2 regions of the Brochothrix campestris genome follow, and region 2 is predicted to be linked to the other one. Evidence: a T-box and tRNA genes for the amino acid it is inferred to sense, from the RefSeq annotation. Region 2 holds a T-box; the other holds one or more tRNA genes.
The links. A T-box is a leader RNA that pairs with one kind of tRNA and senses whether it is charged. The one in region 2 lies ahead of trpS (tryptophan--tRNA ligase), so its partner is inferred to be a tRNA-Trp.

Region 1: it has a tRNA-Trp gene. The T-box ahead of trpS (tryptophan--tRNA ligase) is inferred to sense a tRNA for this amino acid. The anticodon was not compared.

The regions. Positions count from the first base shown of each region.
Region 1 covers NZ_CP175511.1:289,483-305,759, forward strand. Annotated here, with positions in the region: gene ACJYYY_RS01445 (Na+/H+ antiporter subunit A) at 1-1,869, opposite strand, end outside; gene ACJYYY_RS01450 (MFS transporter) at 2,031-3,239, opposite strand; gene ACJYYY_RS01455 (peptidylprolyl isomerase) at 3,360-3,950, shown strand; gene ACJYYY_RS01460 (MalY/PatB family protein) at 3,999-5,162, opposite strand; gene ACJYYY_RS01465 (CvfD/Ygs/GSP13 family RNA-binding post-transcriptional regulator) at 5,350-5,691, shown strand; gene ACJYYY_RS01470 (glucose-6-phosphate isomerase) at 5,853-7,205, shown strand; rRNA gene ACJYYY_RS01475 (16S ribosomal RNA) at 7,693-9,240, shown strand; tRNA gene ACJYYY_RS01480 (tRNA-Ile) at 9,340-9,416, shown strand; tRNA gene ACJYYY_RS01485 (tRNA-Ala) at 9,441-9,516, shown strand; rRNA gene ACJYYY_RS01490 (23S ribosomal RNA) at 9,723-12,652, shown strand; rRNA gene rrf (5S ribosomal RNA) at 12,777-12,892, shown strand; tRNA gene ACJYYY_RS01500 (tRNA-Asn) at 12,898-12,970, shown strand; tRNA gene ACJYYY_RS01505 (tRNA-Ser) at 12,977-13,065, shown strand; tRNA gene ACJYYY_RS01510 (tRNA-Glu) at 13,096-13,167, shown strand; tRNA gene ACJYYY_RS01515 (tRNA-Val) at 13,204-13,279, shown strand; tRNA gene ACJYYY_RS01520 (tRNA-Met) at 13,296-13,369, shown strand; tRNA gene ACJYYY_RS01525 (tRNA-Asp) at 13,396-13,469, shown strand; tRNA gene ACJYYY_RS01530 (tRNA-Phe) at 13,480-13,552, shown strand; tRNA gene ACJYYY_RS01535 (tRNA-Tyr) at 13,568-13,651, shown strand; tRNA gene ACJYYY_RS01540 (tRNA-Trp) at 13,657-13,730, shown strand; tRNA gene ACJYYY_RS01545 (tRNA-His) at 13,761-13,833, shown strand; tRNA gene ACJYYY_RS01550 (tRNA-Gln) at 13,856-13,927, shown strand; tRNA gene ACJYYY_RS01555 (tRNA-Gly) at 13,935-14,006, shown strand; tRNA gene ACJYYY_RS01560 (tRNA-Cys) at 14,017-14,087, shown strand; tRNA gene ACJYYY_RS01565 (tRNA-Leu) at 14,104-14,186, shown strand; gene ACJYYY_RS01570 (DUF2971 domain-containing protein) at 14,325-15,323, shown strand; gene ACJYYY_RS01575 (hypothetical protein) at 15,612-16,031, shown strand; gene ACJYYY_RS01580 (MarR family winged helix-turn-helix transcriptional regulator) at 16,024-16,277, shown strand, end outside.
Region 2 covers NZ_CP175511.1:630,033-646,309, reverse strand. Annotated here, with positions in the region: gene pepF (oligoendopeptidase F) at 1-440, opposite strand, end outside; gene ACJYYY_RS03330 (competence protein CoiA) at 527-1,633, opposite strand; gene mecA (adaptor protein MecA) at 1,738-2,415, opposite strand; gene spxA (transcriptional regulator SpxA) at 2,633-3,040, opposite strand; T-box leader at 3,223-3,450, shown strand; gene trpS (tryptophan--tRNA ligase) at 3,515-4,501, shown strand; gene ACJYYY_RS03310 (glutathione peroxidase) at 4,547-5,017, opposite strand; gene ACJYYY_RS03305 (FUSC family protein) at 5,135-5,329, opposite strand; gene ACJYYY_RS03300 (ABC transporter ATP-binding protein) at 5,380-6,831, opposite strand; gene ACJYYY_RS03295 (energy-coupling factor transporter transmembrane protein EcfT) at 6,832-7,497, opposite strand; gene ACJYYY_RS03290 (MptD family putative ECF transporter S component) at 7,512-8,105, opposite strand; gene fabF (beta-ketoacyl-ACP synthase II) at 8,344-9,582, opposite strand; gene ACJYYY_RS03280 (beta-ketoacyl-ACP synthase III) at 9,719-10,657, opposite strand; gene ACJYYY_RS03275 (YjzD family protein) at 10,816-11,055, shown strand; gene gpmA (2,3-diphosphoglycerate-dependent phosphoglycerate mutase) at 11,097-11,783, opposite strand; gene clpB (ATP-dependent chaperone ClpB) at 11,798-14,389, opposite strand; gene ACJYYY_RS03260 (QueT transporter family protein) at 14,643-15,152, opposite strand; gene ACJYYY_RS03255 (hypothetical protein) at 15,397-16,083, opposite strand.

The DNA.
Region 1 (16,277 bases), 340 kb from region 2:
TTTAGTCAGTTTTATCATTGAAAAATCAAGCGAGTCGGTTGTTAGAACACCGACAAGTGTCATTAAAATAAAGGTCATAAATAAAATGATTAAGTAGAACCGTAAATTACCGTTCATAACGGTCGTCATTGAGCGGTACGATAATTTTTCAAAGTAATAGTTCCCGCGGTTATACACATCGTTCCAAGCAAAGGTATGACGGTAGCGCTTTTGAATCGCAGGCTTCCATTTTAAATAAGTAACTGCTAGCACTGTCCCAACCGCAATGATGGCGATTGTGAGCCACAGCGCGGGTGTAAACCCATGCCAGAGTGCTAAATGTAACTCGTAGCTAGGGTTGAGTGTCGTCTTGACACTATGTATTGCCGGTGTAATTAAACGATTGGCAAATAAGTTCGGAAACAAGCCACTCACAATTACTAAGACGATGAGTACAAGCGGTGAAAAGGCCATGCCAAGTGGTGTGTGTGTTGCACGTTTTGGCTGCAGCCATGGTTTTTGTTTGCCTGTAAATGGTCTAAAGAACAAAATCATACTATAGACGAACGTAATAACACTGGCAATCCACGCGACAAATAAGAAGATGTAAGACAACGTACTCAGTGTTGGTGCGTCAATCGACGAGAGGTGCACGAACGATTCTAAAAACATCTCTTTACTGATAAAGCCGTTAAAAGGTGGAATGCCGGCCATCGCAAATGTTCCAACAAAGGCAAGCGTTGCCGCTAAGGGCATGACGTTCATTAAGCCACCGAGGCGGCGGATGTCACGCGTACCTGTTTCATGATCGATAATACCAACGACCATAAATAAGGCACCTTTAAACGTTGCATGATTAAAGAGATGCAATAAGGCGGCTGCGAGTGCGGCAACATAAAAACCGTTCGCCTCCCGTAAGGCGTTAGAGCCAAGCCCGAGTAATGACATAATTAGCCCGAGCTGACTGATGGTTGAATAGGCGAGAATCGCTTTTAAATCGACCTGCTTTAAGGCGTTAAATGCGCCCCAAAATAAGGTGACTAGCCCGACAATCATAATCGTAACCGACCACGATTGATGTGTGGGAGCAAAGACCGGTGTCATGCGAGCAATTAAATAGAGTCCGGCTTTAACCATGGTGGCTGAATGAAGGTAGGCACTAATTGGTGTTGGTGCTTCCATCGCGTCGGGTAGCCAAATATGGAAGGGGAACTGAGCCGATTTCGTAAAGGCCCCAAGCATGATAAAAATCATCGCCAAGATGAAATACGGCGAATCGCTGAAGGCAGCTGCGCGAGCAATGACGGTTTGAATGCTAAAACTACCTGCGAGATTTGATAAAATAGCCATCCCACCAAGCATCATCAATCCACCGAAGACAGTAATATAGAGCGCTTTTTTAGCGCCGTAGCGCGAACGCTCCCGCTTATGCCAATACCCAATCAGCAAGAATGAGCTAATCGAAGTCATTTCCCAAAAAAGATAGAGCACCATCATATTATCTGATAAGACCAAGCCTAACATCGCGGTCATGAAGATTGCGAGGTAGGCATAAAAATAATGCAATTGTTCTTTTTTCTTACTCAAATAAAAGATTGAGTAGAGGGTGACGAGGGTACCGATACCTGTAATAAGTAAAACAAACAGGAGGCTCAGTCCATCAAGACGTAAGACATAGTTAATTCCTAAGTCGGGAATCCACTTCATTGTGTATACAAGCGGATGAGTTGTGAGATTCTGTGAGACGAAGCTTAAAAAGTAACAGAACAACCCTAATGGGAAGATGAGGACTAACCATCCAAGATGCCATTGTTGTAAGCGGCGATGAATAAACGGAATAAGGGCAGCTAAGCATAAGGGTAATAATACGGCAATGTGTAAAAAGTTCACTAAAATGAATCGCTCCTTTCGTATAAATGGTAGTAAACAATAAGATACTTACTTTAAGTATAACTAAAAAAATATAGCATAACAAATGATAGAAGGTATCTGCTCGATTTAATGAAAAAAAACTCAACCTCGCACAGACGCTAATGTGGAGGTTGAGGCGCTTAATGCAGTTCGATTTTACGCTTGCGATCAGATCGCATACTCATCTGTAATAAGCAATAGGTGAGCAGGAACATGAACGCTGTAAAGATAAACACGAATGAAATACTAAAGAGACTTGCGAGTTCACCGCCAATGACAGGACCGATGACGTTGCCTAAAAAACGGGCACTTTGATTGTAACCAAGCACCTCGCCTTGGATTGAAATGGGTGAGGCGAGCCGAATGTATGCCGTTGTTAATGGGATTAAGCCACCGATGACAATCCCGAATAAAAAGCGTAAGAAAATAAATAAGGTCATCGAATTGATAAAGGCCATTGGAATAATGGCGATGGCGGAGCCAATTAACAGATAGCCGATAATTTTTTCGTATCCGTGATGGTCACCTAAAATACCCCAACGACGTGTCATAATCAAATTCCCAAAGCCGGTTGCTGAGAATGCTAGCCCTGATAACAGTGCGATGTTGTTCGTGTGCGGTACGAGCTCTTTAACATAGAGCGAGAGCAGTGGCTGTAAACTGAAGTTGGCAATTTGGACGAGACTGGTTGCAATCATCATCATCGTTAAAACACGAATATGTAAGATGTAAGCAATCGTATTTGGTACTTTTTCGTTTTTTGTTGTATTGGTGGTGTGTGTAACAGTATCTTTTAAGACAAAGGTAACAAGGAGCGCTACGATGAATAAGGCGATACTTGAAAGGTAGAAGGTTTGTTTGAAACCAAAGACATCAGCTAAATAGCCGCCAATCAATGGACCAAACAGCATCCCCGTCACACTGCCGAGCTGTAAGGTTCCTAACACGCGACCGGACTCCTTTTTAGGTGTTTGCCGCGCGATAAAGGCATTGGAAACACCGACAAAACCAGTTACGATACCCATGAAAATTCGCAAGAAGAACAGATGAGATACGCTGCTGACCTCTCCCATTAAATAGAGCGAGAGCGCCATTCCGACTGAGGTGAAGATGAGAATTGGTTTAAAGCCATGGCGGTCACCGATTTTCCCCCATAAGGGTGAAACGAGAAAGGCTGCTAAAAAGGTAACGCCGAAAATATAACCTGACCATCGCTGGATATGATCTTGGGAATAGTTGCCAAAAGTGGCGATGTACAATGAAAGGAACGGCATAATCATTGTCATGCTGATGGAAACTAAAAAGTTGGCGGCCATTAAAAGATAGAGGTTTTTCTTTAGTTGAGACATAGAGACACGTCCTTTCGATTCAGTCTGTAGCGAAACAAAGTTGCATTTGAATTTTTAGTTTGGTTATCAGTAGATTCAATGTTAAAATAAGGTGAAATAAATTATAAAGGAGATTGAATTATGTCATTCCCACAATTAACCAAAGAAGTACAAGCAAATGAACGTCTTGTTGCGTTTGAAACAACAATGGGTACAATCGAAATCAAGTTATTCCCAGAGGAAGCACCTAAAACAGTTGAAAACTTTATTACACATGTTGAAAATGGCTACTACAATGGTCTATTCTTCCACCGTGTTATTAAAGATTTCATGTTACAAGGTGGCGATCCAACCGGTACTGGTATGGGTGGCGAAAGTATTTGGGGCAAATCATTTGCTGATGAATTTTCGCGCAACTTATTCAACTTCCGTGGTGCGTTATCGATGGCGAATGCTGGACCGAACACAAACGGCAGCCAATTCTTCATCGTGCAAGCAAGTGAAGTGCCAAAAAACATGACACGCCAAATGAAAGATGCTGACTTCCCAGAAGAAGTTGTCAATGCGTATAAAGAAAACGGTGGAACACCATGGTTGGATTACCGTCATACTGTATTCGGTCAAGTTGTTGAAGGCATGGATATCGTTGATGCGATTGCAGATGTGAAAAAAGGCGTGCAAGATCGTCCGGTTGAAGATGTTGTGATTAACAAAATTACGATTCTTAAATAAGCTATTAATAAAGTGTTACCCTCTAATAGATAGAGGGTAACACTTTTTTTATGTCATTAAGTTTGTAAAGGCGGCAACGATACGATTGATGCCTTCATTGACTAAGGTTTCAGTTGTTGCAACGTTGATACGAATGAAGCCGCGTCCTTCTTCGCCGTAGACTGATCCGAGTGTGATGCCGACACCTTGCTCGATTAGTTCGCTCATTAAGGTGTTTTCACTAATACCGGTTTGACGGTAATCAATCCAGAGCAAATAGGAGGCATCGATAGGTGTTACTTCTATTAAAGGTAATTGACTGAGTTGCTTATGAGCAGTATCAATGTTTTTTTTGAGTTGGACGAGTAATTCTGTCAACCAGTCTCCGCCTGTTTCATAGGCCGCTTGTAAGGCTGTAGCGCCGAAGATATTAAGGTCAGGATAGGCTCGTTCGGCCCGGATTGCTACGATACGCTCGCGTAACTGAGCATTATCACTAATTAAATAGGCCGCTTGTAAACCTGCGAGGTTAAATGTTTTAGAGGGTGCCATTAAGGTGACAATCGTCGCCTGTGTTGTGTTGAGGGCGGCGATTGGTACGTGTGATTCAAAGGCTAAATCGGAATGAATTTCATCAGAAATAATTGCGACATTGTATTGTGCGCATAACATAATAATCTGTGACAGTTCTGCTTGAGACCAGACACGACCAGATGGATTATGAGGTGAACAAAATAAGAAAGCAGTTGTCAAAGGATCAGCTAAACGCTGTTCAAATGTATCAAAGTCAAAATAATAGCGGTGATCTTGATAATGCAACGGCGCAAAGACGACGTTACGTCCTATCCGTGGAGGGACTTCGAAAAATGGGTTATAGACAGGAGGGCACATTAAGACATTTTCACCCGGCTGCGTTAAGGCTTCAAGCGCTACTGAAATACTCGCCACGACATTATGATTATAAATAATCATCTCAGGCTCAATCTGCCAATTATACTTGCGGTGCAACCAATTGCAAATGGCAGTATTAGCTACGTCTGGTACGAAATTATAGCCGTAAATATTATGGTTAACAACTTTTTGTAAAGCGAGTGTTACACCCGCTGGTGGATGGAAATCCATATCAGCAATCCACATCGGTAAAACCGCCTTGCCAAAGACGGTGGGTGCGTTATCCCATTTAAGACAGTTCGTTTGTTGGCGTCTGTTTACTTCGTTAAAGTTAGTTGTCATCGTGTCACCTCTCCGTATGTTAGTTTAACTACCGTTATTGTACCTCAATTTGAAGGGATATAAAAATGTTAACGAGCTTTCGCAAGTGAAATAAAGTCGCTAAAATGGACAGTTATGAGCTGATAAAGCGACAATAAAAATGCTATAATTAATAATTGAAGAGACAACGTTAGAAAGAAGGGTACGTATGGTCAAATATAAGATAGGTGATATTGTCGAAGGGACCGTCGATGGCATTCAAAAATATGGTGCTTTTATCAAACTTTCAGAAGAGACACAAGGCTTGATACATATATCTGAGGTGACCCATGGTTTCGTGAAAGATATTAATGATTACTTGCATGTCGGACAAACGCTTAAAGTTAAAATTGTAAGCGTTGACGAAGGAAAGAAGCGGATGAGCTTATCATTGCGTGCAATGGAAGATAGTGAAAATAGCGAAGTCGGTGAAGCGGGATTTGACCCGTTACGCAAACAAATGCCGATTTGGATTGAGACATTCAAAGGCACAGGTGAAATTAGTGATTAGAAAGCTCCTTTCTCTGGTTGTTGACTTCGAATGATTCAGTTGTGAACATTGTGGTGCGTTAGTTGTCCATTAAATGAAGTATTGCGTTATGTTTATATTGAAAAAACAGGTTGATTAGTATAAAGTTAGGGTGTTAATAAAAAATTACTGGGGGTTTCGAAATGACTCATATTAAATTTGATTATTCGAACGCGTTGGCATTTTTCGGTCAACATGAAATGGATTACTTACAAAGTGCTGTAACTGCAGCTCATAATGATTTGCACAACGGCACTGGTGTCGGAAACGACGCGTTAGGTTGGATCGATTTGCCAACAAATTATGATAAAGAAGAATACGCTCGTATTCAAGCCGCTAGTAAAAAAATTCAAGGCGATTCAGAAGTATTAATCGTTGTCGGTATCGGTGGTTCATACTTAGGCGCTCGTGCAGCAATCGAATTCATCAAGAGTTCATTTAATAACGTGGATAGCAAAGCTGTTCGTAAAGCACCACAAGTTTTCTTTGCTGGTAACAGTATTAGCTCAACTTACTTACATGATTTAGTGGAGTTTGTTAAAGACAAAGATTTCTCTGTTAACATTATTTCTAAATCAGGAACAACGACAGAACCTGCCTTAGCTTTCCGTATCTTAAAAGGTCTTTTGATCGAGAAATATGGTAAAGAAGAAGCTAAATCACGTATTTATGCAACAACCGATAAAGCTAAAGGTGCTTTGAAAACAGAAGCGGATAACGAAGGATACGAAACGTTTGTCGTACCAGATGACATCGGTGGACGTTTTTCAGTCTTAACTGCTGTCGGTCTATTACCAATTGCAGCGGCAGGTATCGATACAGACGCTATTATGGCGGGTGCTCGTCAAGCAAGCGAAGATTTACGTAGCCCGAACATCTCGGAAAACATCGCTTATCAATATGCTGTTGCGCGCAATGTGTTATACAGTAAAGGTAAAACAGTTGAGATGTTAATTAACTATGAACCAAGCTTGCAGTACTTTAACGAATGGTGGAAACAACTATTCGGTGAAAGTGAAGGTAAGGATCAAAAAGGAATTTATCCATCATCAGCGAACTACTCTACAGATTTACATTCATTAGGTCAATACGTTCAAGAAGGTCGTCGTATTCTAATGGAAACAGTTGTCAAAGTAGCGGAACCACGTTTTGATATTGATATTCCATCAGATGAAAAAAATCTTGATGGTTTGAACTTCCTTGCCGGTAAAACAGTTGATTATGTTAATGAAAAAGCATTCCAAGGAACGTTATTAGCGCATACTGATGGTGAAGTGCCCAACTTTGTTGTCGAAATCCCTAAATTAGATGAGTTTTCATTAGGTTACCTCATTTACTTCTTCGAAAAAGCGGTAGGCCTTTCAGGTTACTTGTTAGGTGTTAACCCATTCGATCAACCAGGGGTTGAAGCATACAAGAAAAACATGTTTGCTTTATTGGGTAAACCAGGTTTTGAAACAGAAAAAGCGGAATTAGAAGCACGTTTAGATAAATAAAAGCAGTACTAATAAAGGTGTGTAGCGCTTCAAAGCCTACCACCTTTATTTTTTTTGAAAAAAACTATTGCCAAATGATGGTGCTGTCATATATACTAAGTAAACAGTTTACAAACGAAAACAATAAGGTTTCGAGAGTGGAAAAAGTTTCTCGTAAGAAACAGTTTTTTTAAAAGGAAAATTGTTGACATATCATTTTGTAACTGTTATGATAATACATGTTGAGTGAGAGGCGCTGATATAAAGCGTTTTGATTAAAAAAACATTTTCAAAAAGATGTTGACAACAAACACAACACATGATAATATTAAGAAGTTGTCAGCGAGAGCCGATAACGATTGACCTTTGAAAACTGAACGAACAAAAAAGATGTTATATGCTTAAACTCTTAGGAGTTTAACCAATTAATTTCGTAACGACAACAAGTAATAAATTTTTAGCTAGCGAACTAGTTAAGGATCATTTGACGGTTTAAACACCGTTACTTTTTAACGAGAGTTTGATCCTGGCTCAGGACGAACGCTGGCGGCGTGCCTAATACATGCAAGTCGAACGAACGGATAAGGAGCTTGCTCCTTTGAAGTTAGTGGCGGACGGGTGAGTAACACGTGGGTAACCTGCCTCACAGCTGGGGATAACATCGAGAAATCGATGCTAATACCGAATGTGCTGAACATCATAAGATGTTCAAGTGAAAGACGGTTTCGGCTGTCACTGTGAGATGGACCCGCGCTGGATTAGCTAGTTGGTAAGGTAATGGCTTACCAAGGCGACGATCCATAGCCGACCTGAGAGGGTGATCGGCCACATTGGGACTGAGACACGGCCCAAACTCCTACGGGAGGCAGCAGTAGGGAATCTTCGGCAATGGACGAAAGTCTGACCGAGCAACGCCGCGTGAGCGAAGAAGGCCTTCGGGTCGTAAAGCTCTGTTGTTAGAGAAGAACAAGGGTGAGAGTAACTGTTCACCCCTTGACGGTATCTAACCAGAAAGCCACGGCTAACTACGTGCCAGCAGCCGCGGTAATACGTAGGTGGCAAGCGTTGTCCGGAATTATTGGGCGTAAAGCGCGCGCAGGCGGTCTTTTAAGTCTGATGTGAAAGCCCCCGGCTCAACCGGGGAGGGTCATTGGAAACTGGAAGACTTGAGGACAGAAGAGGAGAGTGGAATTCCAAGTGTAGCGGTGAAATGCGTAGATATTTGGAGGAACACCAGTGGCGAAGGCGGCTCTCTGGTCTGTTACTGACGCTGAGGCGCGAAAGCGTGGGGAGCAAACAGGATTAGATACCCTGGTAGTCCACGCCGTAAACGATGAGTGCTAAGTGTTAGGGGGTTTCCGCCCCTTAGTGCTGCAGTTAACGCATTAAGCACTCCGCCTGGGGAGTACGACCGCAAGGTTGAAACTCAAAGGAATTGACGGGGGCCCGCACAAGCGGTGGAGCATGTGGTTTAATTCGAAGCAACGCGAAGAACCTTACCAGGTCTTGACATCCTTTGACCATTCTGGAGACAGAACTTTCCCTTCGGGGACAAAGTGACAGGTGGTGCATGGTTGTCGTCAGCTCGTGTCGTGAGATGTTGGGTTAAGTCCCGCAACGAGCGCAACCCTTGATTTTAGTTGCCAGCATTAAGTTGGGCACTCTAAAGTGACTGCCGGTGTAAGCCGGAGGAAGGTGGGGATGACGTCAAATCATCATGCCCCTTATGACCTGGGCTACACACGTGCTACAATGGATAATACAAAGGGTCGCGAAGCCGCGAGGTGGAGCCAATCCCATAAAATTATTCTCAGTTCGGATTGCAGGCTGCAACTCGCCTGCATGAAGCCGGAATCGCTAGTAATCGTAGATCAGCATGCTACGGTGAATACGTTCCCGGGCCTTGTACACACCGCCCGTCACACCACGAGAGTTTGTAACACCCAAAGCCGGTTTGGTAACCTTCGGGAGCTAGCCGTCTAAGGTGGGATAGATAATTGGGGTGAAGTCGTAACAAGGTAGCCGTATCGGAAGGTGCGGCTGGATCACCTCCTTTCTAAGGAATAGGAACACACCTTCGGGTGTGATAAGTTACATTAATTGTTGTATGACATCTGTTTGTTCGTTTAGTTTTGAGAAGTCAATCTTCTCCAAAGGGCCTATAGCTCAGCTGGTTAGAGCGCACGCCTGATAAGCGTGAGGTCGATGGTTCGAGTCCATTTAGGCCCACCATTTTAAATTGAATACCCTTATAAAGGGGCCTTAGCTCAGCTGGGAGAGCGCCTGCCTTGCACGCAGGAGGTCAGCGGTTCGATCCCGCTAGGCTCCACCATTATTTTTTTGTTCTTTGAAAACTGAATACTAATTGATATGAAATAGAAAGACCAAGTAACAACCGAGACTCATTTTAGGTGATTTATAATCATCAGGTCGTATCGCACGACCAACCAGACATATGTTCATTATGTCGAACTAAAAGCCGTAAGGTGATTAGTAAAGAGGCGTTAGTAGTTGTTTAACAACGAACACAAATCTGAAGGTTAAGTTAGAAAGGGCGCACGGTGAATGCCTTGGCACTAGGAGCCGATGAAGGACGGGACTAACACCGATATGCTTTGGGGAGCTGTACGTAAGCTTTGATCCAGAGATTTCCGAATGGGGAAACCTACTATGCTTGATCGCATAGTGTCTACAACTGAATACATAGGTTGTTTGACGGCAGACGCAGGGAACTGAAACATCTTATTACCTGCAGGAAGAGAAAGAAAAATCGATTTCCTGAGTAGCGGCGAGCGAAACGGAAACAGCCCAAACCAAAGAGCTTGCTCTTTGGGGTTGTAGGACATTCTACACGGAGTTACAAAGGAAGCGTTTAGTTGAGTAACCTGGAAAGGTTAACCAAAGAGGGTAACAGTCCCGTAAACGAAAAGCGCTTCTCTCCAGAATGTATCCTGAGTACGGCGGAACACGAGAAATTCCGTCGGAATCCACGGGGACCATCCCGTAAGGCTAAATACTCCCTAGTGACCGATAGTGTACCAGTACCGTGAGGGAAAGGTGAAAAGAACCCCGGAAGGGGAGTGAAATAGTTCCTGAAACCGTGTGCCTACAAGTAGTTAAAGCCCGTTAATGGGTGATAGCGTGCCTTTTGTAGAATGAACCGGCGAGTTACGTTTACTAGCAAGGTTAAGTCGAGAAGACGGAGCCGCAGCGAAAGCGAGTCTGAATAGGGCGAATTAGTTAGTAGGCGTAGACCCGAAACCAGGTGATCTACCCATGTCCAGGATGAAGGTAAGGTAAAACTTACTGGAGGTCCGAACCCACGTAAGTTGAAAATTGCGGGGATGAGGTGTGGGTAGCGGAGAAATTCCAATCGAACCTGGAGATAGCTGGTTCTCTCCGAAATAGCTTTAGGGCTAGCCTCGAGGTAGAGAGTCGTGGAGGTAGAGCACTGTTTGAACTAGGGGCCCATCTAGGGTTACTGAATTCAGATAAACTCCGAATGCCATCGACTTATACTCGGGAGTCAGACAGTGAGTGATAAGATCCATTGTCGAGAGGGAAACAGCCCAGACCACCAGTTAAGGTCCCTAAATATACGTTAAGTGGAAAAGGATGTAGTATTGCTTAGACAACTAGGATGTTGGCTCAGAAGCAGCCACCATTTAAAGAGTGCGTAATAGCTCACTAGTCGAGTGACACCGCGCCGAAAATGTACCGGGGCTAAACGTATTACCGAAACTGTGGATGAACATCTATGATGTTCGTGGTAGGAGAGCGTTCTAAAGACAGCGAAGTCAGACCGTGAGGACTGGTGGAGTGTTTAGAAGTGAGAATGCCGGTATGAGTAGCGAAAGACGGGTGAGAATCCCGTCCACCGAATATCTAAGGTTTCCTGGGGAAGGCTCGTCCGCCCAGGGTTAGTCGGGACCTAAGCTGAGGCCGATAGGCGTAGGCGATGGACAACAGATTGATATTTCTGTACCAGTCATTAATGTTTGAGCGATGGGGGGACGCAGTAGGATACGAACGCATGCTGATGGATATGCATGTACAAGCAATTAGGCAGGAAAGTAGGCAAATCCGCTTTCCGCGTAAGCTGAGTTGTGATGTGGTGGCACCTAGTGCCGTAGGTTCTGATTCCACACTGCCAAGAAAAGCCTCTAGTTAGTTAATGACTGCCCGTACCGCAATCCGACACAGGTAGATGAGGAGAGAATCCTAAGGTGAGCGAGAGAACTCTTGTTAAGGAACTCGGCAAAATGACCCCGTAACTTCGGGAGAAGGGGTGCTCTATTAAGGTGAAAGCCTGAGAGAGCCGCAGTGAATAGGCCCAAGCGACTGTTTACCAAAAACACAGGTCTATGCAAAATCGTAAGATGAAGTATATGGGCTGACACCTGCCCGGTGCTGGAAGGTTAAGAGGAGTGCTTAGCGCAAGCGAAGGTGCGAATTGAAGCCCCAGTAAACGGCGGCCGTAACTATAACGGTCCTAAGGTAGCGAAATTCCTTGTCGGGTAAGTTCCGACCCGCACGAAAGGTGTAACGATTTGGGCACTGTCTCAACAAGAGACTCGGTGAAATTATAGTACCTGTGAAGATGCAGGTTACCCGCGACAGGACGGAAAGACCCCGTGGAGCTTTACTGCAATCTGATATTGAATGTTTGTGTCACTTGTACAGGATAGGTAGGAGCCTTGGACTCCGGAGCGCTAGCTTCGGATGAGGCGTTGGTGGGATACTACCCTTGTGACATGACCATTCTAACCCGCACCCCTTATCGGGGTGGGAGACAGTGTCAGATGGGCAGTTTGACTGGGGCGGTCGCCTCCTAAAGAGTAACGGAGGCGCCCAAAGGTTCCCTCAGAATGGTTGGAAATCATTCGCAGAGTGTAAAGGCACAAGGGAGCTTGACTGTGAGACCTACAAGTCGAACAGGGACGAAAGTCGGGCTTAGTGATCCGGTGGTTCCGCATGGAAGGGCCATCGCTCAACGGATAAAAGCTACCCCGGGGATAACAGGCTTATCTCCCCCAAGAGTCCACATCGACGGGGAGGTTTGGCACCTCGATGTCGGCTCATCGCATCCTGGGGCTGTAGTCGGTCCCAAGGGTTGGGCTGTTCGCCCATTAAAGCGGTACGCGAGCTGGGTTCAGAACGTCGTGAGACAGTTCGGTCCCTATCCGTCGCGGGCGCAGGAAATTTGAGAGGAGCTGTCCTTAGTACGAGAGGACCGGGATGGACACACCGCTGGTGTACCAGTTGTTCCGCCAGGAGCATCGCTGGGTAGCTATGTGTGGAAGGGATAAACGCTGAAAGCATCTAAGCGTGAAGCCCCCCTCGAGATGAGATTTCCCATCACTTTATGTGAGTAAGACCCCTGAGAGACGATCAGGTTGATAGGTTCGGAGTGGAAGTGCAGCGATGTACGGAGCGGACGAATACTAATAGGTCGAGGACTTAACCTTATTAAGTTTTAAAAGCGAAAATGACGATGGGTTGTTACCTTTCGAAAAAACATCAATTAGTATTCAGTTTTGAGAGTGCAAACTTTCATTGATAATTTCATAATTATCCAGACATATTTATCTGTTTGGTGACGATAGCAAAGAGGATACACCTGTTCCCATCCCGAACACAGTAGTTAAGCTCTTTAGCGCCGATGGTAGTTGGGGGTTTCCCCCTGTGAGAGTAGGACGTTGCCAAGCATTTATCCGCAATAGCTCAGTTGGTAGAGCACACGACTGTTAATCGTGTTGTCGTAGGTTCGAGCCCTACTTGCGGAGTAATATGGGGAGTTGTCCGAGTGGCTGAAGGAGCACGGTTGGAAACCGTGTAGGCAGTGTAAACTGTCTCAAGGGTTCAAATCCCTTACTCTCCGTAGTGAATCTGTTTAAAAATTGTGTCTTAAGGCCCGTTGGTCAAGCGGTTAAGACACCGCCCTTTCACGGCGGTATCACGGGTTCGAATCCCGTACGGGTCATAACTTATCTTCGATAAGTTGCAAGTTTAGTAAGTTGGGGGTTTAGCTCAGCTGGGAGAGCATCTGCCTTACAAGCAGAGGGTCGGCGGTTCGAGCCCGTCAACCCCCACCATTTTTATTATTATTATCGCGGGATGGAGCAGTCTGGTAGCTCGTCGGGCTCATAACCCGAAGGTCGTTGGTTCAAATCCAGCTCCCGCAATTGCAAGCAATTGCAAACAAGTTTTTGGTCTGGTAGTTCAGCTGGTTAGAATGCCTGCCTGTCACGCAGGAGGTCGCGGGTTCGAGTCCCGTCCAGACCGTTAGTTTTATGGCTCAGTAGCTCAGTTGGTAGAGCAACGGATTGAAGCTCCGTGTGTCGGCAGTTCGACTCTGTCCTGAGCCATTGCAACATCTATATGGAGGAGTAGCGAAGTGGCTAAACGCGACGGACTGTAAATCCGTTCCTTAGGGTTCAGTGGTTCGAATCCACTCTCCTCCACCATTTTTAGGGACATAGTTTAACGGTAGAATAGAGGTCTCCAACACCTTTGATGTGGGTTCGATTCCTACTGTCCCTGCCATTTTTTTGATGTTTAAATATATTTATTATGGCGGTTGTGGTGAAGTGGTTAACACACCTGATTGTGGTTCAGGCATGCGTGGGTTCGATCCCCATCATCCGCCTTTATTAATTTATATATATCCTTGGGGTGTAGCCAAGCGGTAAGGCAATGGATTTTGATTCCATCATGCGTAGGTTCGATCCCTGCCACCCCAGTTTTTTTGCGAAAGTAGTTCAGTGGTAGAACATCACCTTGCCAAGGTGGGGGTCGCGGGTTCGAATCCCGTCTTTCGCTTTTATTATGTGGCGGTATAGCCAAGTGGTAAGGCAGAGGTCTGCAAAACCTTCACCACCGGTTCAAATCCGGTTACCGCCTTCATTATAAAGTATACGCCGGCGTGGCGGAATGGCAGACGCGCTGGACTCAAAATCCAGTGCCCGCAAGGGCGTACGAGTTCAAGTCTCGTCGCCGGTATCCTTAGAGTATCAACGTGTATCTTACGTTGGTGCTCTTCTTTTTGTCTTGGTTATTTTTAGGAGAGTCTCCAATTTGAGCCATAAATGTTTCCGATATATATGGTATACTTTAATTATCTTAAGAAGAATAATTGTGATGAAGGAAGGGATAGAGTTGGAGAAAAGACTTAAAGACTTAGTTGATTTTTCTATATTGCCTAATGACCTTAGAAGAGCACTTGAAAGGTTACCTAAAGATGGTGAACAAGCATTGATAGAAATGTATGATGAAAATTCTGAATTTCAAAAATATGCACATCCTGTAAATATTGCTAAAGACTTTCTAATTGAGGATAACACTGAATTATATCATTATACAAGCTATGATAATTTAGCTTCTATTGTTACAGGAAAAAAGTTTTGGATTAAAAGCAAATCTTATATGAATGACCCAAAAGAATTTAGTTATACTTACGAATTAAGTGAATCCTTACTTAAAGAATTAGGAGCTAGCGATAGTGAAATAAGTGATTTCAAAAGTATAATTCAAGGCGTTAAATTTGATATATACCTGTGGTCTTTCTCTGAAAATGAAGCTTCTCAGGCTTTATGGGGCAATTATGGAAATAAAAAAGGTGTTGCGCTAAAAATGAATACCAAGGTTTTAATGGAAGAGTTGGGTACCCATTTTTCAAATGGGAAAGATAATCTAATGGACTATACAGTAGGTAGTGCGTATGTTTTCCCTTTAAAAGTTCTATATAATCAAGAAGAACAAAAGAAAAGGCTATCTGTAGTTTTAGTTCAGTGGTTAAGATCGTCAAGGAACATGCAGTTTGACCCACCAGATATGGAAGAAATTATGAATAATTGTCTAAAGGCTCTACTCTTATATGCAGTCATGTTAAAGAACCCTCTGTTATACCAAGAAGAAGAGGGAAGGTTTATCATTTTAAATATTACAGATGGCAATCAAGTAGCTCCTGAATTTTATGTAGATGATGTTCCTTTTGTTTCTTGTGGATTAATGGGACGAATGCTTTCTGAAGTAATTATTCAAACTGGTAGTGACGTTGAATATTCAGTAGTTAACTCACTTCTTTCTAGCAATGGCTTTGAAAATGTAAGGATAACTAATTCGATTTTACCTTACTAATTATTTTTATAACTAACCCACAATAAGCCACTCAATTCGTTAGGGAATGAGTGGCTTATTGTGGGTTATGGCTTGTGTTAAAAGAGGTCATTTAACTTGTCTGACATGCTTTTCTACTTACTTGGGTAAAGATGTCCATATGTGTCGTAAGTCGTGTGAATGAAGGTATGCATGTGTATTCACTTTACAACACTAATATCTATTAATTCAAAATAAATCATTGACACCTATTTAATAAGTGTTTATACTATAAGTGTACTTACTATAAAAAGAGAGAAGGCTATTACAATGAAATTTAGTTTTGAATTAAAAACAGATGCAACACTTGAGCAAGTTTGGGGGCTATACGAAGATGTAAATAAATGGTTCTCATGGGAGTCTGACTTAGAAGATATATCATTAGAAAGTGAATTTAAAACAGGTACACATGGCACTATGAAGTTAGTAGGACGTCCTCAGGTAACGTTTGTTTTAGAGTCTGTTACGACTAATAAGGAATTTACTAATAAGACAATTATTCCATCTATTGGAGAAATCTATTTTAGTCATGAAATTTCTAAGATTGATGACAAAACATTAGTAAAACACTCAGTTGAATTTGTACCACTTAACAGAAAGGCTATATCTGAAGATTTAGGTCTTGTTTCTCAAGTGTTTTCTTCTGTTCCTAAATCTGTATTTTCACTTTTAGAGGTTGCAAATGGATAGTAGCTTATCATCTGATTTTCAGAGTACACCTAATGAATCAACTGGTCTATCATTTATAAAGGTGTATAACCTTTGGCATAAACTAATTAAAGATGAATTAAAAACTGTGAATCTAACTCATCCGCAGTTCACAGTACTTGCATCTTTAGGTTATCTTAGTCAAAGAAATAAAGAAGTATCACAGGTAGATATTTCTAAACAAGCTGATATTGATGTAATGACAGTATCTACAATCATTAGAAATTT
Region 2 (16,277 bases):
GTGATTTTTTCTAATTCATGGGCATACACACGTAATTGCGCTGATTCGTATACGTAGGTAGCAATTGTTTCATCCGCAACCGCTAGTAGTTCGGGTTCCATAAATGATAAAGCTGCTGACGCTTTAGATGCCAATGATTCGGCCCGACTATTTAACGCCTGATAGACGGTGTTCCCGGTATCTTGATCATGCTTCATGCTCGCATAGACATAAACTTTTGATAGTCTAACGACTAGTTCATCACTAAACTGTAAGGCTGACAACAGTTGGTCTGCCGATTCAGCAAGGGTTCCTTTGAAACGCACTGCCTCGTCTGTCAATTGTTGTACGGCTTTAAATTCGCTTTCCCAGCTTTCATCTGATGTAAAAATTGTTGTTAAATCCCACGTGTCTTCAACCGGTACTTCTGTACGTAAAACCACTTTTGTTGCCATTTTTATCAGTCCTTTGTCTTAGTATGTGTCTATTATCCAACATCGCTGTCGTTTGTGCAACATTAAAACCTTTTATTAATAGATTATTCTGACTATCTTGTGCTTTCCTTCTGGACGACTCGTGTTAAAAGTGACCACTCTCTCGTCTGTTCGATGCGATTAAAACCAATGGGAGCGACGATTTGATACTGACCACTTTGATACGTTAGTTTGTTGAGTTGCCGCAATACGCGCAAATAAATTATTACTAATTGATAGCTATCGGGTGTCATCGTCACAAAGGATTTCGGTTTAATCACTTCATACCACCATCTGTGCAACTCACTTTCCGAGTAACTTTTCCGCTGATTAAAGCACTGGATTAAGTGATACTGCCAGACAAAGGCAGGTGTTTGAATGAACCACTGCTGTGGTAATTCGACCCCGACAAAATAAGGAAAATACTGCAGATGTTCTTTTCGATGATAGAGATATGAGCGAAACGAGCGATTACTTTTACTATTAAAACGATTGATTTGTATTTGACGCTTTAACTCACTGTATTGTCTCCGCGGATGATGCACTTGTTCTTTTGGTCGAAATAACCAGCGTGATAGTTGACGATAGGTTATCTCCGCCACCTTTACTCTCCGCTGTCTGGCATAAAAAAACTGACCGTGTTGCTGTTGTAAGCTATCGTAACTGATGAATTGCTGTGTCGTTGGTGAATAAGCAATGAGGTAAAACCCCAACTGCTGATGATACGAAATCAGCCCACCAATAAAGCGGCTGATTACAACCGTTTTATTGTTATCCTGTAGTTCTCCAATTAACCAAGTAACTCGTAATCCAATTGAATGGTATGCTAGGGTTCGTTTAATTAGTTCCTCATGGGTTGTATGCGACAATTGATATTCAAGCACATGGTTATTTCCTGGGACATAAAGATCTGCCCGCTTTTTTATCGCTTTAAAATAAAACTCACTGTGAACCTCATCTGTTTGAGAAATCCAAGCATGTAACGTTTTTTTCATCGTTAAATGGTGTTCACTTTCACCACTCTGACAAGACTGACCTTGTCGATGCGCAAAATGCGGCCGATTACTCATGCCACGTTTAATCACACAACGTGCGCCACAGCTCGGGCAATAATAAGTTTCCGACTCTTTTGCTTGATCGATTTGTATCAGTCGTGACGCTTGGTTATGAGCTAGTTGCATAATATCCCTCCAATCCTTATTCAACATAACTCCTCTTTCATCCTAAAAAAATAGCAGTCTTTCTTTGGCAAAGCCAAAGAAAGACTGCTATTTTTTTAGGATGATTATTTACTGAAATTCGCTTTTATTACTGAAAAAGCCTTTTCTGATGCAATTGTTTTACCATATTCTTTCATTACATAAGGTGAACGTTCTGACTCATCACCATACTCTAACAATAAGCTTAAAATATTATCAATTGTATCAATGTCATTTTTATTCGAATTGAATTCTACCTCAGCAAAGTAGCTTCCTTCAAAATAATACAAATTAGCTGTTAACTCCTCCACTTTTGGCTGATGTGCTAACGAAATTAAGTCTTCAAGTTCTTTAATTTTTAACACGAAATTCAAACTATCCAACTCTACTTTTTCATCATTATCATTGTCGGTCTGAGTATCTAAAATAGCTTCGATTTGTTTTTCAACATCGTCTAATGCCTTATCTTCTTCTTCTTTAGCGTTTTGGTTTAGAGGCAATTCAATATTAATGCCTTCTTTGGTTAAATTAGCCTTTGTCACTACAACCTCAAGTCCTTTTTTCAGCGCCTGTACTTGAATCCACAAGGGACCATCTGGATTGAATTGATCTTCATAATCTAATTCTTCCATCATATTCCAAAATAGTTCTTCACTCTTATCACGGTTATACCAAATATCTTCGTGATTAAAGCCGCGTTCTTCTAAATCACCATATGAAATATAAAATTTCACTGTGTTTTCATTAATGCGTTCAATTTCCATCGTTATACTCTCCCTTCTCAACCGAGAAGTATTCTTTACTCTCACTATCGCTTATTTTGATAGCCTCTATCTGTTTATATCTTTCATTTTAACCTATTCTAACATATAAAGAAAAGTATTTGTTTCATAACGTTTAAAAACACCGTGTGTGATTACTTTTCACTGTAATCATACACGGTGTCTGTTCATTCCTTTGTTTGCTTCAATCTTTGTTTCGTTACGCTTGTAATGCGTTTGCTAAACGTTGTGCCTCACGTAATTTAAACGTACGAACACCGCGCGGTAAAAAGCGACGAATCTCATCTTCATTGTATCCAACTTGGATACGTTTTTCGTCAATGATAATTGGACGACGTAACAAACCTGGATGGGCTTGAATTAATTCACATAACTCATGTAGTGATAAGCTTTCTAAATCTAAATTTAATTTATGGAAAGTTTTTGAGCGGGTCGAAATAATTTCATCGGTACCGTTCTCTGTTAGACTTAAGATTCGTTTTATTTCATCTAATGACATGTTCTCATTAAAGTAATTGCGTTCAGAATAAGCAATATGATGTTCTTCTAACCAATGTTTTGCTTTTCGGCATGATGTGCAGCTTGGGGATGTGTATAATGTAACCATTTTCCATCCACTCCTTTATTATCGATTTATTTCTCTATAGTTTTATTATAAAGACTTAAAAATATAAACAGATGAAAAAAACAGGCTCTTAACTAAGAATTTAATGAGAATTTATTGTTTTTTCAAAGGGAGTTAGTTGACAGAATGTTTTTGACGTTATATATTTAGAAAGAAATTAAATATTTTATGCGATGATAAAGAGGAGTAAACATAAACATTACTTTAAAGAGAGTCTGTGGCGCTGAAAACAGGCAAATCATTATGTTGAATGGACTTTTGAGCACCTTAGATGAAATTAGTAGTTTAAGGCGTCTAATCAGCGATATTTGATGCCTTCACTGGCACGAGTGGTTATCTTTTTGATGACACTTAGGGTGGTACCGCGGATACAACACATTTTCGTCCCTTTTATTTAATAGGAGATAGATGTGTTTTTTATTTTGTCTATTTCACTAAAATTCGGAGGTTATTCTTATGACAGTTATCTTTTCAGGAGTGCAACCAAGTGGTGACGCACCAACTTTAGGCAATTACTTAGGCGCTTTTAAACAATTTGCGGCCTTTCAAGCAGAAAACGACTGCATCTATTGTGTCGTTGATCAACATGCGATTACCGTTAAACAAGATCCAAAATTACTAAAGGAACGGGTTCGCCGGTTAGCGGCGATTTATTTGGCCGTCGGCATTGATCCAGATAAATCAATCCTATTCATCCAATCCGAGGTTCCAGCCCATGCACAAGCAGCATGGATGTTACAATGTATTGTTAGTGTCGGTGAGCTAGAACGAATGACACAGTATAAAGATAAATCAGATGGGAAAGCACGTGTCAATGCCGCCCTCTTAACTTATCCACCATTAATGGTTGCCGATATTTTACTCTATAACACAAACGTTGTACCTGTCGGTGATGATCAAAAACAACACATTGAATTAACACGTGATTTAGCTGAACGTTTTAATAAACAATATAAAAATGTCTTAACTGTACCAGAAATTTCAACGCCGAAACAGGGTGCACGCATCATGTCCTTACAAGAACCAACTCGTAAAATGAGTAAATCGGATGAAAATAAAAAAGCTACGATTTTCTTAACCGATACACCTGCCCAAATTACAAAAAAAATTAAGAGTGCGATGACAGACTCATCAGGTATCATCTCTTATGACAAAGAAAATAAACCTGGCGTCGCTAACCTCTTAACTATTTACGCTGCAATTACTGGCGAAAAAATCGCGGATATTGTCGCTAAATACGACGGCAAAGGCTACGGTGCTTTTAAAACCGATTTAGCTGAAATTGTTGTTAATGAACTTGCACCTGTTCAAGAACGCTATGAACAATTGCTTAATTCAAGCGAACTCGATGACATTTTAGATGCCGGTGCTGCCAAAGCAAATAAAATTGCGAGCAAAACCTTAGCTAAAATGGAAAAAGCAATGGGACTTGGTCGTCGCTAGGAAAAAGGCTGCTAAATCAAATGATTTAGCAGCCTCTTTTTGACTTTAACTGTTTAATTGTGCAATAATCTCATCTTCAAAGGTTTCTGGTTTAACCCTTCCATCGTAACGTTCAACGACATCGCCTTTGCGGTTAATTAGAAATTTAGTGAAATTCCACGGGATTTTTTTACCGCCTGTTTCTGCCACTAAATACTGATATAATGGATCAGCATCTTTACCATTAACTTTAATTTTTTGATGCATCGTAAACGTTACACCATAATTAAGCTGGCAAAAATCATTAATCGCCTCATTGTCTTTGAGCTCTTGTCCTAAAAATTGACCACAAGGAAAACCTAATACAACTAATCCTTCTTCTTTATATCTTTGTGATAACGATTCAAGCGTTGTGAGTTGATTAACTAAGCCACATTTACTCGCTGTATTAACAATCAAAACAACTTTGCCTTTATATGTTTCAAGCGAAACTTCCTCACCGTTCATCTGTGTTACCTGATAATCATAGATTGTCATTTGAATCCCTCGCTTTCTACTTGTAGCATAACTTATTCCCCTAAAAAAAGAGGATTTACTGATTATAAAACAAGAGCCCCACTCTCCCGCTAGAGTGAGGCTCTTACTAAATCATTTTTAACGATACTGATATTTTTTTAACTTGATAACATAATTACCAATTACAAAAATAACAGCTAATATAAAGAGACTCGTCACGACTATAAGTAAATTAAACGGTTGTGAGCGTACATAATACAGTAAAAGTCCTAAAACACACCCTGCACAACTACATAAAAGAATGGTAATGGCTTGTTTTGTTGTCTGCTCCATATCAATTCCTCCTTAAAGGTGATATAGAACAATACCCGTTTTTCGTAAAATTACATGTATTTTTTTATATTTTGGTTAACTTCTGTTCTCTTATCACTGATGATTTTCCCTGCCTCGATGCGTATAACACGCGTACAGCAAGAGGCAATAAAAGCCTCATCATGAGTGACGACAAAAACACATCTCTGCTTGAATAAATCTGACCGTAACTGTGTGGCAACTTTTGCCATGTGATAGCCGTCTAATCCACTTGTAGGCTCATCTAAAATAAGACAAGCTCGTTTACGTATCAGACCGATTGCCAATGCTAGCCGTTGTTTTTCTCCACCAGATAATGTCATTGGATGTCGTTCTTTTAAGTGCGCAAGTCCCATTTGTTCTAACAAGCATTCTGCCTCTTTCATGATTTGAGGTTGCTTTTCATTGCCCAGAAGCAATTCAGCCATGACTGTTTCGGCAAACAATTGATAATCCGTATCTTGCGCTACGAACCAACTATTAGCTAAGCGTTGGCGTGAGCTCATTTTTTTACCATTGATGACAATACTACCTTTTTGAGGTTTGATAAACCCTGCTAACGCACGGGCTAAGGTTGTTTTCCCCGCACCATTATTACCAACAATCGCAATTACTTCACCGGGATAAGCCACTAAGTCATTAACATTCAAGATGAATGCTGCTTTTTTTAGACGATAATTCACCTTGTTCACTGCCACAATCGGCGTTTCTTCGAGTCGTTCAGGAGCTGCTGCATTGACAACGAGTGGTGTAAACACACGTAATCCACGGGCTTCACCGGTTGTTTTCAAATACTCTTCAACCTCTGCCTGCAATATATCAGCGACAATTCCACCCGCTTCGAGCACTATCAGACGATCAATCACATCTAGCAAGTAATGTAGCCGATGCTCACTGACAATCACCGTCGCGCCTTGTTTTTTTAGTTTAGCAATAAAACGTTTTAAATACCCTGCCATTTCTTCATCTAAATTTGATGAGGGTTCATCGAATAAATAAACGTTAGGTGCCATCATTCTAACAGAGGCTAAGGCCACGCGTTGCTTTTCACCACTCGACAATTCATAGAGGCTCTTTGACAGCAAGTGTCTGATTTGAACTTCTTCACTGACTTTAATGAGACGTTCATTAATTTCTGTCGCAGGTAAGGCATGGTTCTCAGCGCCAAAGACAACCTCATCTTTGACATGAAGGCCAAAGAATTGACTGCGTGGATCTTGCAAAACAGAACCTACACTATGCGGTAGTTTCCATAATGGTTGTTCTTTTGTATTGTGCTGATCAATCAGTACATCACCTTGAAACTGCCCCTCATAATAATGAGGTATTAAACTATTCAGCAAGCGTGTGAAGGTTGTTTTCCCTGACCCACTTTTACCTGTTATAACAACAACTTGACCTGTTGGAATCATTAACGTCATGTTTTTTATGCTTGGAATCGTACTATCCTTATATGTATATGACACGTTTTTAAGTTCAATCATCTACAAACCTACTTCCAGTGAAACACCAATAATAACCGCTCCGATAGAAAACAGATAGTCATACCAACGGAAGGTTAACGCTGTAGCATTCGTTCGTTTATTTGTGAGTTCAATTCCTCTTAAGGTGGCTGATATCGCTAATTCCTCGCTGATTTTGATGCTTCGAAATAAAAACGGCACCATTAAATACTCCCATTTCGTCCAAAAAGGACGACCGACCAACCGTTGCTTAACATACTGACGAATCGTTGTAAATTCATTGAGCAACGTGGGCGTATAACGTAAGCAGACGACAACTGGCAAGCTGACGCGTCGTGAAAAACGGATGCGTTCAAATAATTGTAATAAATCGGCTGGAGACGTTTGTTTTAATAACGGTAATGCCGCCATGTAAATCGGCATCAACCGTAATGCAAAGTATGGAAAAATCAAAAAGACAGAGATACTCTCAGGCAGATCACTTTTTTCACCCCACGCATTAATACAATAGAGCAAGCCAAAAATAACAGCCAAATAAACAACGGTTTTGCCAAATCCTTGTATTAACAAATACAACAATAAAAACACGCTGAATATGATTATTGGTAAGAGCTCATTTGCAACAAATGACATAATAATTGCCATGGCTAACATGATGATACGAGTAAGTGGATGAATTTTAAGCAATGTTATCTCGCCCCTTAGTTTCGACTGACTGATTTGAAGTGTTTATTCACCATTTTAATACTAATAAAAGCGGCGATCAGTGTAAATGCTACTGTAATGGCTCCTACTAATAATTGACCGTTAAAACTGAGGTATAAATCAACCATTTCATTGGCATAGGGTTTAGTCGATCGGAGTTCAGACACATATTTCGCTCTAAAGAATGTAAAAGGAATCATCATCGAAATATTAACAGCCACATAATGCAAGGCTTGTGAGAATACGATGATTTTATTATTTGTATAGCCATTCGTTACTTTCATGATAACTTCACTTATCAAAGCTGAAACAATGATAAACGGCACCATATACCACATGCCCATAAAGATTAAAAAGACACTTAAGACAAGGTTAAACACGAGTACGACACCTGGTTTAGCGACACGTCGACATAACACTAAAAAGGGTAGCATCGTAAGCAGCGACATCGTTGCTGTTTCAACATACACACGAATTGGCGTTACGAGTGTTAAACCGAACCCGACAACCCCCATTAAAATATAGATAATACCTGTAAAAATTCCGATTGTGACAAGATCACGAATCGTTAACTTATTTGATTGTTCCATCGTTATCCTCTTTTCTATTTCGAGTTGATACATACTTATTTCATTTTAATTGATAATCATTATCAAAGTCAAATTAAATACTATACAAAAAGCATATTCATGATGAATATGCTTCAGGTTGTAGACAAAGTCCAAATAGACTTCATTTTATTTCGAATTCTATTACAGTGACTTTGTTTACGAGCTGATAAGATTAGCTAGACATGCTGTTCTATCTTCTAACAGGTTGATTTCACTTTTAATCCTCAAACTGTTTGAAGATTAGGCAGGCATTGTGTCCACCAAAACCGAATGAGTTTGATAAGACCGTCTTAACTTCCGCTTCACGTTTCACGTTCGGAACATAATCAAGATCACATTTTTCATCCACTTCTTCAAGATGGATAGTTGGTGCAATTTGATTATCACGGATAGTTTGAACAGCAAAGACTGCTTCAATCCCACCAGAGGCACCCAATGTATGGCCCGTCATCGATTTGGTCGATGAAATTGCTAATGATTTAGCAGCATCACCAAAGACTGATTTAATCGCCATTGTTTCATATTCATCGTTATACGGCGTACTTGTACCGTGAGCGTTAATATAATCAACCGCTTCTGGTTGCAAGTCAGCATCTACCAACGCTTTTTTCATTGCTCGCGCAGCGCCTTCGCCATCAGGTGCAGGTGCTGTCATGTGATAAGCATCACCAGTTGAACCATAGCCAACGATTTCAGCATAAATGTTAGCCCCACGCGCTTTCGCATGTTCTAACTCTTCGATGTATAAAATCCCCGCACCTTCACCAATAACAAAACCGTCACGGTTTTTATCAAACGGACGACAAGCCGAATCGATGTCAGGATTTAATGACAAAGCTTTATTCGATGTGAAACCAGCCATCGACATTTTAGTGATTGGCGCTTCTGCACCACCAGTAATCATTGCGACTGCATCACCACGTTGTACAACACGGAAGGCATCACCAATTGAATTGGTACCCGTTGCACATGCTGTAACAGTTGTTGAGTTAACACCTTTAGCACCTAATTGAATCGATACTTGACCAGTTGCCATATCAGGAATCATCATTGGTACGAAGAAAGGACTTACGCGACTCGGTCCACGTTTAATCAATTTTTCAAATTCTTTTTCGTATGTTTCCATACCACCAATCCCTGAACCAATCCAAACACCGATATCTTCAGCGTTTGTTTCATCGATTGTAACGTTTGCATCCGCAACCGCCATCTTAGCTGCTGCGACAGCAAACTGTGTGAAGCGATCCATGTGGCGTGCTGCTTTACGGTCGATAAATTCTGAGGCATCAAAGTCTTTCACTTCTGCGCCCAATTTAACCGCGTAGTCAGTTGTGTCCATTCGTGTTAAAAGAGCCACACCATTCTTACCTGCTAACGCGTTTTGCCATGATTCTTCGGCTGTATTTCCTAGCGGTGTAATCGAGCCTACACCAGTAATTACTACTCGTTTGGTCATCGTATCTTTCTCTCCTTTTAAAGTCATCTAACTGATAACCTTTTAAATAATAAATTAAATAAGTGCCTATATTAATTGTCTTGATACTATTATATCGTATTTTCTTCATTTGTGAATTTTTTTGCGGTGATTACACCTATTTCCCCCAACGAAGGAGAACAGCACCCCAAGTTAAACCACCACCAAAACCAACGAGGACAATGTTATCGCCATCATGAACGCGGCCTGCTTTCACTGCATCACATAAAGCGACTGGAATGGAGGCTGATGAGGTGTTACCGTATTTGTGAATTGTTTTCACCATTTTTTCGTCTGGCAAGTTTAGACGTTCTCGTGCAGCATTCATAATACGAATGTTTGCTTGATGTGGAATTAATAAATCCAGTTCTTCTTTAGCAATCCCTGCTTTTTCAAGGACGGCTTCAGCTGATTTTCCCATTTGGCGGACAGCAAATTTAAAAACTTCACTACCGTTCATACTAATGAAATGACGGTCATCTTCAAATAAGAAGCCCGCACCGGCACCATCAGAACCTAATTCAAAACTTAAAATACCTTTATCGTCGCTAACTGGACCAAGAACAGCTGCTCCAGCACCATCACCAAAAAGAACAGCAGTTGAACGATCTTCCCAGTTGGTTGCTTTTGATAATTTATCTGCACCAATCACAAGCACATTTTTATATGTCCCTGCTTCGATAAAATGTTTCGCTGTTACGACACCGAACATAAATCCTGAACAAGCCGCTTCTAAATCCATGCCGGGAATTTTTTTCTTACCAATGGCATGTTGCACATAGTTTGAAATTGACGGGTGGCGTTGTGTTTGCGTCACTGTCGCTGTAATAATAAAATCAATATCTTCCGGTTGTAAGCCTGAGTCAGCAATCGCTTCTTTAGCTGCTGCAATTGCCATATCAACTGTATCTATATCGTCAGGTGCGATGCATCGTGCTTCGATACCTGTCCGTGTGCGAATCCATTCATCATTGGTATCCATTACTTTTTCTAAATCAAAATTAGTGACACTATTATCGGGAATATAGCTCCCTACTCCTAGAATACCTGCGTTCATTATAAACACTCCTTCGTTTCTTCGTTATGACCTGGTACTAATTTTAAAACATTATTCCTTTTTTTGCAACCTTCGATGCTCATAACGTCATTAATAGACGTTATCACCTGTGTTATTTTGTCACAACTGTCATTATTTTATTGATTCATCTTTTATTATTGCTCATCTATGATAAACTAGAAGAAACACAAGAAATGAAAGTTGGAGGTGTCAGTATGCGTTATGTTGTATCAGCATTATGGATTTTCATCCTAAGTGCAATGACTAACTATGTTGTTAGTTCAATGGCAAGTGCTACCTTTAATATGGGAGCAACGCTCTTAATGGGAACAATTGTTACGTTAGCAGTTTGGTTCTTACCATTAATGTTAAAAAGCCACGAAGAATTATCTAACTAATAAACAAAAAGCGGAAATCGTAAAGACGATTTCCGCTTTTTTTATGTCAAATAATATTTATTTGTGACAGTCAAATCAGCTGCCAACTCATATACGAGTGGTGTTCCTGTCGGTAATTCAACTGCCATAATGTCATCATCCGAGATGTTTTCTAAGTATTTGATGAGCGCACGTAAACTATTGCCATGTGCTGCAACAATCACGTTTTCACCTTGTAATAAGGCGGGAGCAATCGCATCCGTCCAATATGGCAATACTCGTTCGAGTGTTACTTTTAAATTTTCACCACTTGGAAGCATCCGTTGGTCAATTGCTTGATAACGACGGTCTTGGCTTGGATGATTCGGATCTGTTTGCAGCATTAAAGGTGGTAATACATCGTAGCTTCGGCGCCATTGCAAGACTTTATCTGCACCGTATTTAACGGCCGTTTCTTCTTTATTAAGGCCTTGTAATGCACCGTAATGCCGTTCATTAAGACGCCAACTTTTAGTCACTGGCAACCAGTCTTGATTGCTTTCAGCGAGGACATCGTTTAACGTATGCACCGCTCTTTTTAAGACCGACGTAAACGCATGATCAAAGGTGATATTGGCCTCCTTAATTAAAGTACCTGCCTGCTTCGCCTCTGCTACCCCTTGCTCTGATAGCTCGACATCGTGCCAACCCGTAAACAGATTACGTTTATTCCACTCGCTTTGGCCATGACGGATTAATACTAGTTTCATACGCTCAGCTCCTCTTAGTCAATTGCTTTCGTGATGCTTAATTGCCCATCTTCTACTGTTACGATGGCAGTATCGCCTTCGCTAATGTCACCCGCGATAATTTTACGAGCCAACGGTGTTTCAATATGACGAATCATATATCTGTTTAGTGGTCTTGCACCATAGGCTGGATCATAAGCTTCTTCTCCGATTAAGCGGGCTGCTTCAGCTGTAATTTGCAATGTGATTTGTTGTTCTTGCAAACGGTGTTCGAGGTTCTGAGCTAATTTTAAGACAATCCCTGAAATATTATCAAGTGATAACGGTTTAAACAAGACAATATCATCCACGCGGTTTAAGAATTCTGGTTTAAAATGACCGCGTAAGGCATTCATCACGCTTGTTTCTGCTTCTGGTGTAATCGCTTGGTCTTTTGTACCTTCTAGTAAGTATTGTGAGCCAATATTTGAAGTCATAATAATGACGGTGTTTTTAAAATCAACCATCCGTCCTTGTGAATCCGTAATACGCCCATCATCCAACACTTGTAATAAGATATTGAATACATCGGGATGTGCTTTTTCAATTTCATCCAATAAAACAATCGTGTATGGGTTTCGGCGTACCGCTTCTGTTAATTGACCGCCTTCTTCGTAACCCACGTAACCTGGAGGCGCACCGACTAAACGTGACACTGAGTATTTTTCCATGTATTCGCTCATATCAATCCGAACCATGTGGTCTTCACTGTCAAACAACTGATCGGCTAACGCTTTCGCTAGTTCTGTTTTACCTACACCAGTTGGTCCTAAGAAAATGAATGACCCAATTGGTCGACGTGGATTTTTAATGCCTGCACGTGCCCGTAAAACGGCATCTGATACTAATTCAACTGCCTCATCTTGGCCAATCACTCGTTCATGAAGGGCGTCATCAAGATGGAGTAATTTAGTTCGTTCGCCTTCGACTAGCCGTGTCACTGGTACACCCGTCCAGCGTGAAACAACGTCCGCAATTTCTTCTTGCGTGACCGCTTCTTGTACAAGACGATCGTCACCCGTTTTGTTGCTCGCAGCTGTTTCAAGCTCTGCTAATTCGGCTTCTGCTGCTGGAATTTGCCCGTGACGTAATTCAGCTGCCTTACTCAAATCATAGTTTGTTTCAGCTTCTTCGAGTTGATGACGTAATTCATCAATATGGCTACGCATATCACGAACGGTCGCAATTTCATCTTTCTCTGCTTTCCATTTTGCTTCCATTTGTTGTTTGTTTTCTTTCAATTCACTTAATTCTTCACGTAAGGTGACAAGACGGGACGCACTGACCTCATCTTTTTCTTGTTCTAAGGCCGCTTCTTCGATTTCTAATTGCATCACACGACGGGTTATTTCGTCGAGTTCATTCGGCATTGAATCGATTTCAACACGAATCGTTGCACAGGCTTCATCGACTAAGTCGATGGCTTTATCTGGTAAAAAACGATCGGTGATGTAGCGGTCTGCTAAACTTGCTGCCGATACGAGGGCATTATCATGAATATTAACACCATGATGAATTTCAAACCGTTCTTTTAAACCTCGTAAAATCGAAATAGTATCTTCGACTGATGGTTCAGGCACTAATACTTTTTGGAAACGGCGTTCGAGTGCCGCGTCTTTTTCAATGTACTGGCGGTATTCGTCTAAGGTTGTTGCCCCGATACAGTGTAATTCACCACGAGCCAACATCGGTTTTAGCATGTTGCCTGCATCCATTGCGCCATCGGTTTTACCTGCTCCGACGATGGTATGGATTTCATCAATGAACAGTAAAATCTTCCCTTCACTTTTTTGGACCTCAGCTAAGACAGCTTTTAACCGTTCCTCAAATTCACCGCGGTATTTTGCTCCGGCAATTAAAGAGCCAATATCCAATGAAAAAATCGTTTTATCTTTTAGGTTTTCAGGAACATCTTTGCGGACGATTCTGGCAGCTAAGCCTTCAACGATTGCTGTTTTACCCACACCAGGTTCACCGATTAATACTGGGTTATTTTTTGTTTTTCGACTTAAAATGCGAATTACATTTCTTATTTCAGTATCACGGCCAATCACGGGTTCAATTTTCCCTTCGCGCACAGCTTCAACTAAATCAATCCCATATTTACTTACCGCTTCATAGGTTTGTTCTGCGTTTTGATCTGTCACGTGTTTTCCTCCTCTGACGGTTGCAATTACAGTTTCTAATTCAGCCGTATTTAATTGTAGGTATTGCGTAAGTGCATTCTTTTTTTGTGTTTGCAAGGCGAGTAAGAAATGCTCGGTTGCGATAAAGCTATCTTCCATTTTTAGTCGTTGTTGATCGGCATCAGCAATCAATTCATATAAATCACCAGCTAATTGCTGGCCATAGCTGACGCTACTACCTGTTACAACGGGTTGTTGGTCTAATTTCTCGTTTAAGTACTGCTCTAATTTGTTAAAATCGACGTTTAGCTCTGAGTAAATACGCTTCACAAGGTCATTTGATGTGATAAAGACCAGCCATAAATGCCAAATTGTAATCGTTTGATGCTTACGTGTGACTGCAATTTGCTGAGCTTCACCTATATCCATTTGAAGTTGATTTGTCATTTTATTCGGTTCCAACATCATCACCTCTTCCTTTGTATACACCCATTGTAGGTCAATAAAGGTCAAAAATCAATTAAAAACACTTGTCTTTTCACAACAAAAAAAGCCTATCAGAGAGGAAAACTCTGATAGGCTTCTAACAGGTTGATTTTACTTTTGTTCTTCCAGTTCCATCAACCAGAAGCTTTCAACTTTCAGAAAAATGATTGCGACGGTAAATAATCGCTCGCATTCTCCTTCCAAGTTGTTTGCTTCTAACAGGTTGATTTTACTTTTGTTCTTCGATGGCAGTGGTTAAATTAACACGCTTATTAAGAAGGTGGATAACTAACATCCCAATGGCCATAACTGCCATTTCTCCCAATGCCATGTAAAACCAAGCGAGTCCAAAGGCAAGGTTTGCACTACCAAGGACGCCAATTATTTTTAATTCGTAAGCAACAAAGCACATCGTCACCCCAAACACAGCGGTGTTGATTGCCATTAATAAAATTTTATTTTTAATGAATTTACCGATAAAAATAACAAGGGCTAATGAAACAACTGATTGCCCCACCCCAAAGACTAAATCAAGCACACCGTTAGCTGAAAATAAATTTGCAACGATTACCCCGATGATAATGGCAGGAAAATATTTTTTATTATAGACAACTAAATGATTCATCATTTCTGATAAACGAAACTGTGCCCACCCATAGGCAAATGGTCCACTTAACAATGTCAAGATGACATAGAGCGCCGCTAAGACACCACTCGTTGCCAACATTTTAACTTTCATTCTTATTCCTCCTAGTTTTTGTATCGCAGGATGGTATTAATAAACTGCGTGTAGCTTTGCTACAAGGCTAATGTTTTAGCCAAACTCTATTGTATATGTAAATCACCTTAAACTCAAGCATATAAAAAGCGAGTTCCTCTCTATTGAAGGAACTCGCTTAACTCATTGTCAACTCTGACTGTTCTCTCTAGGTTGAAGTAATCATGTTGTTTCAATTTGTTTATCATTGTTTAAGCAAATCTGCTTAGTTAGCGTATTTACTTTCAACTTGTGCTGCATAATCTTTTAATGATTGAACCTCATCTTGTGCTTTTTTTAATTTCAGTTTTGTATCATCATTTTCTGTTTGTGAAGCTGTTAATTGTGCTTGTAAGTTGATTTTATCTTGGTTTAATTGCGCAATTGTTTGATTTAAAGTGTTAATTTGTTCTTTAGCTGTGTCTAAAGCTGCTTTTGCGTTATCAATCTCTTTTTGTTTATTACCAATGATTACTTGCTTCGCATCAACTTCTGCTTGTTTTACAGCAACTTTAGCATTGCCTTCATCGATTTTTTGTTGAATTTCACTTTCTTTTTGTTTAATTGTAGCATCTTTTTGTGTTATTTCGACTTGTTTACTAGCAATGTCTGCTTTTAATTGTGAAATTTGATTGTTTAATTCGGTCACACTGTTTTGGACTTTGTTTAATTCGGCAGTCGCTTTATCAAGTTCTGCTTTAGACGTTGACGCTGCTGCTTTAAGTGTGTTAATTTCGGTTACTTTTGCACCTAGTTTTGAATCCAATGCTTCAATTGTCGAATGAATTGATGTTACTTCGCTTTCTTTCCCCCAACGAAGGACATTATCTGCATCACCGATTGCTGCTCCACCAAAAAGTAACCCTACGACTACGATTGCTCCTACAGCAATCTTCATAACTTTGTTCTTCATTTTTCTTTTCCCCTTTTCCCTAAAATCCATGATAAGTTTTACTTTATCTAAGATATCATTATTCTATAGAAAATAATACACTTTACATGTAAAATGAGTATTTATCCTTATACAAGTAGATAATCAATGACTTTTTCGAATGTTTTTAACCAGTTAGCATAAAAAAATAGTTATTAGACTATACATTTCACACT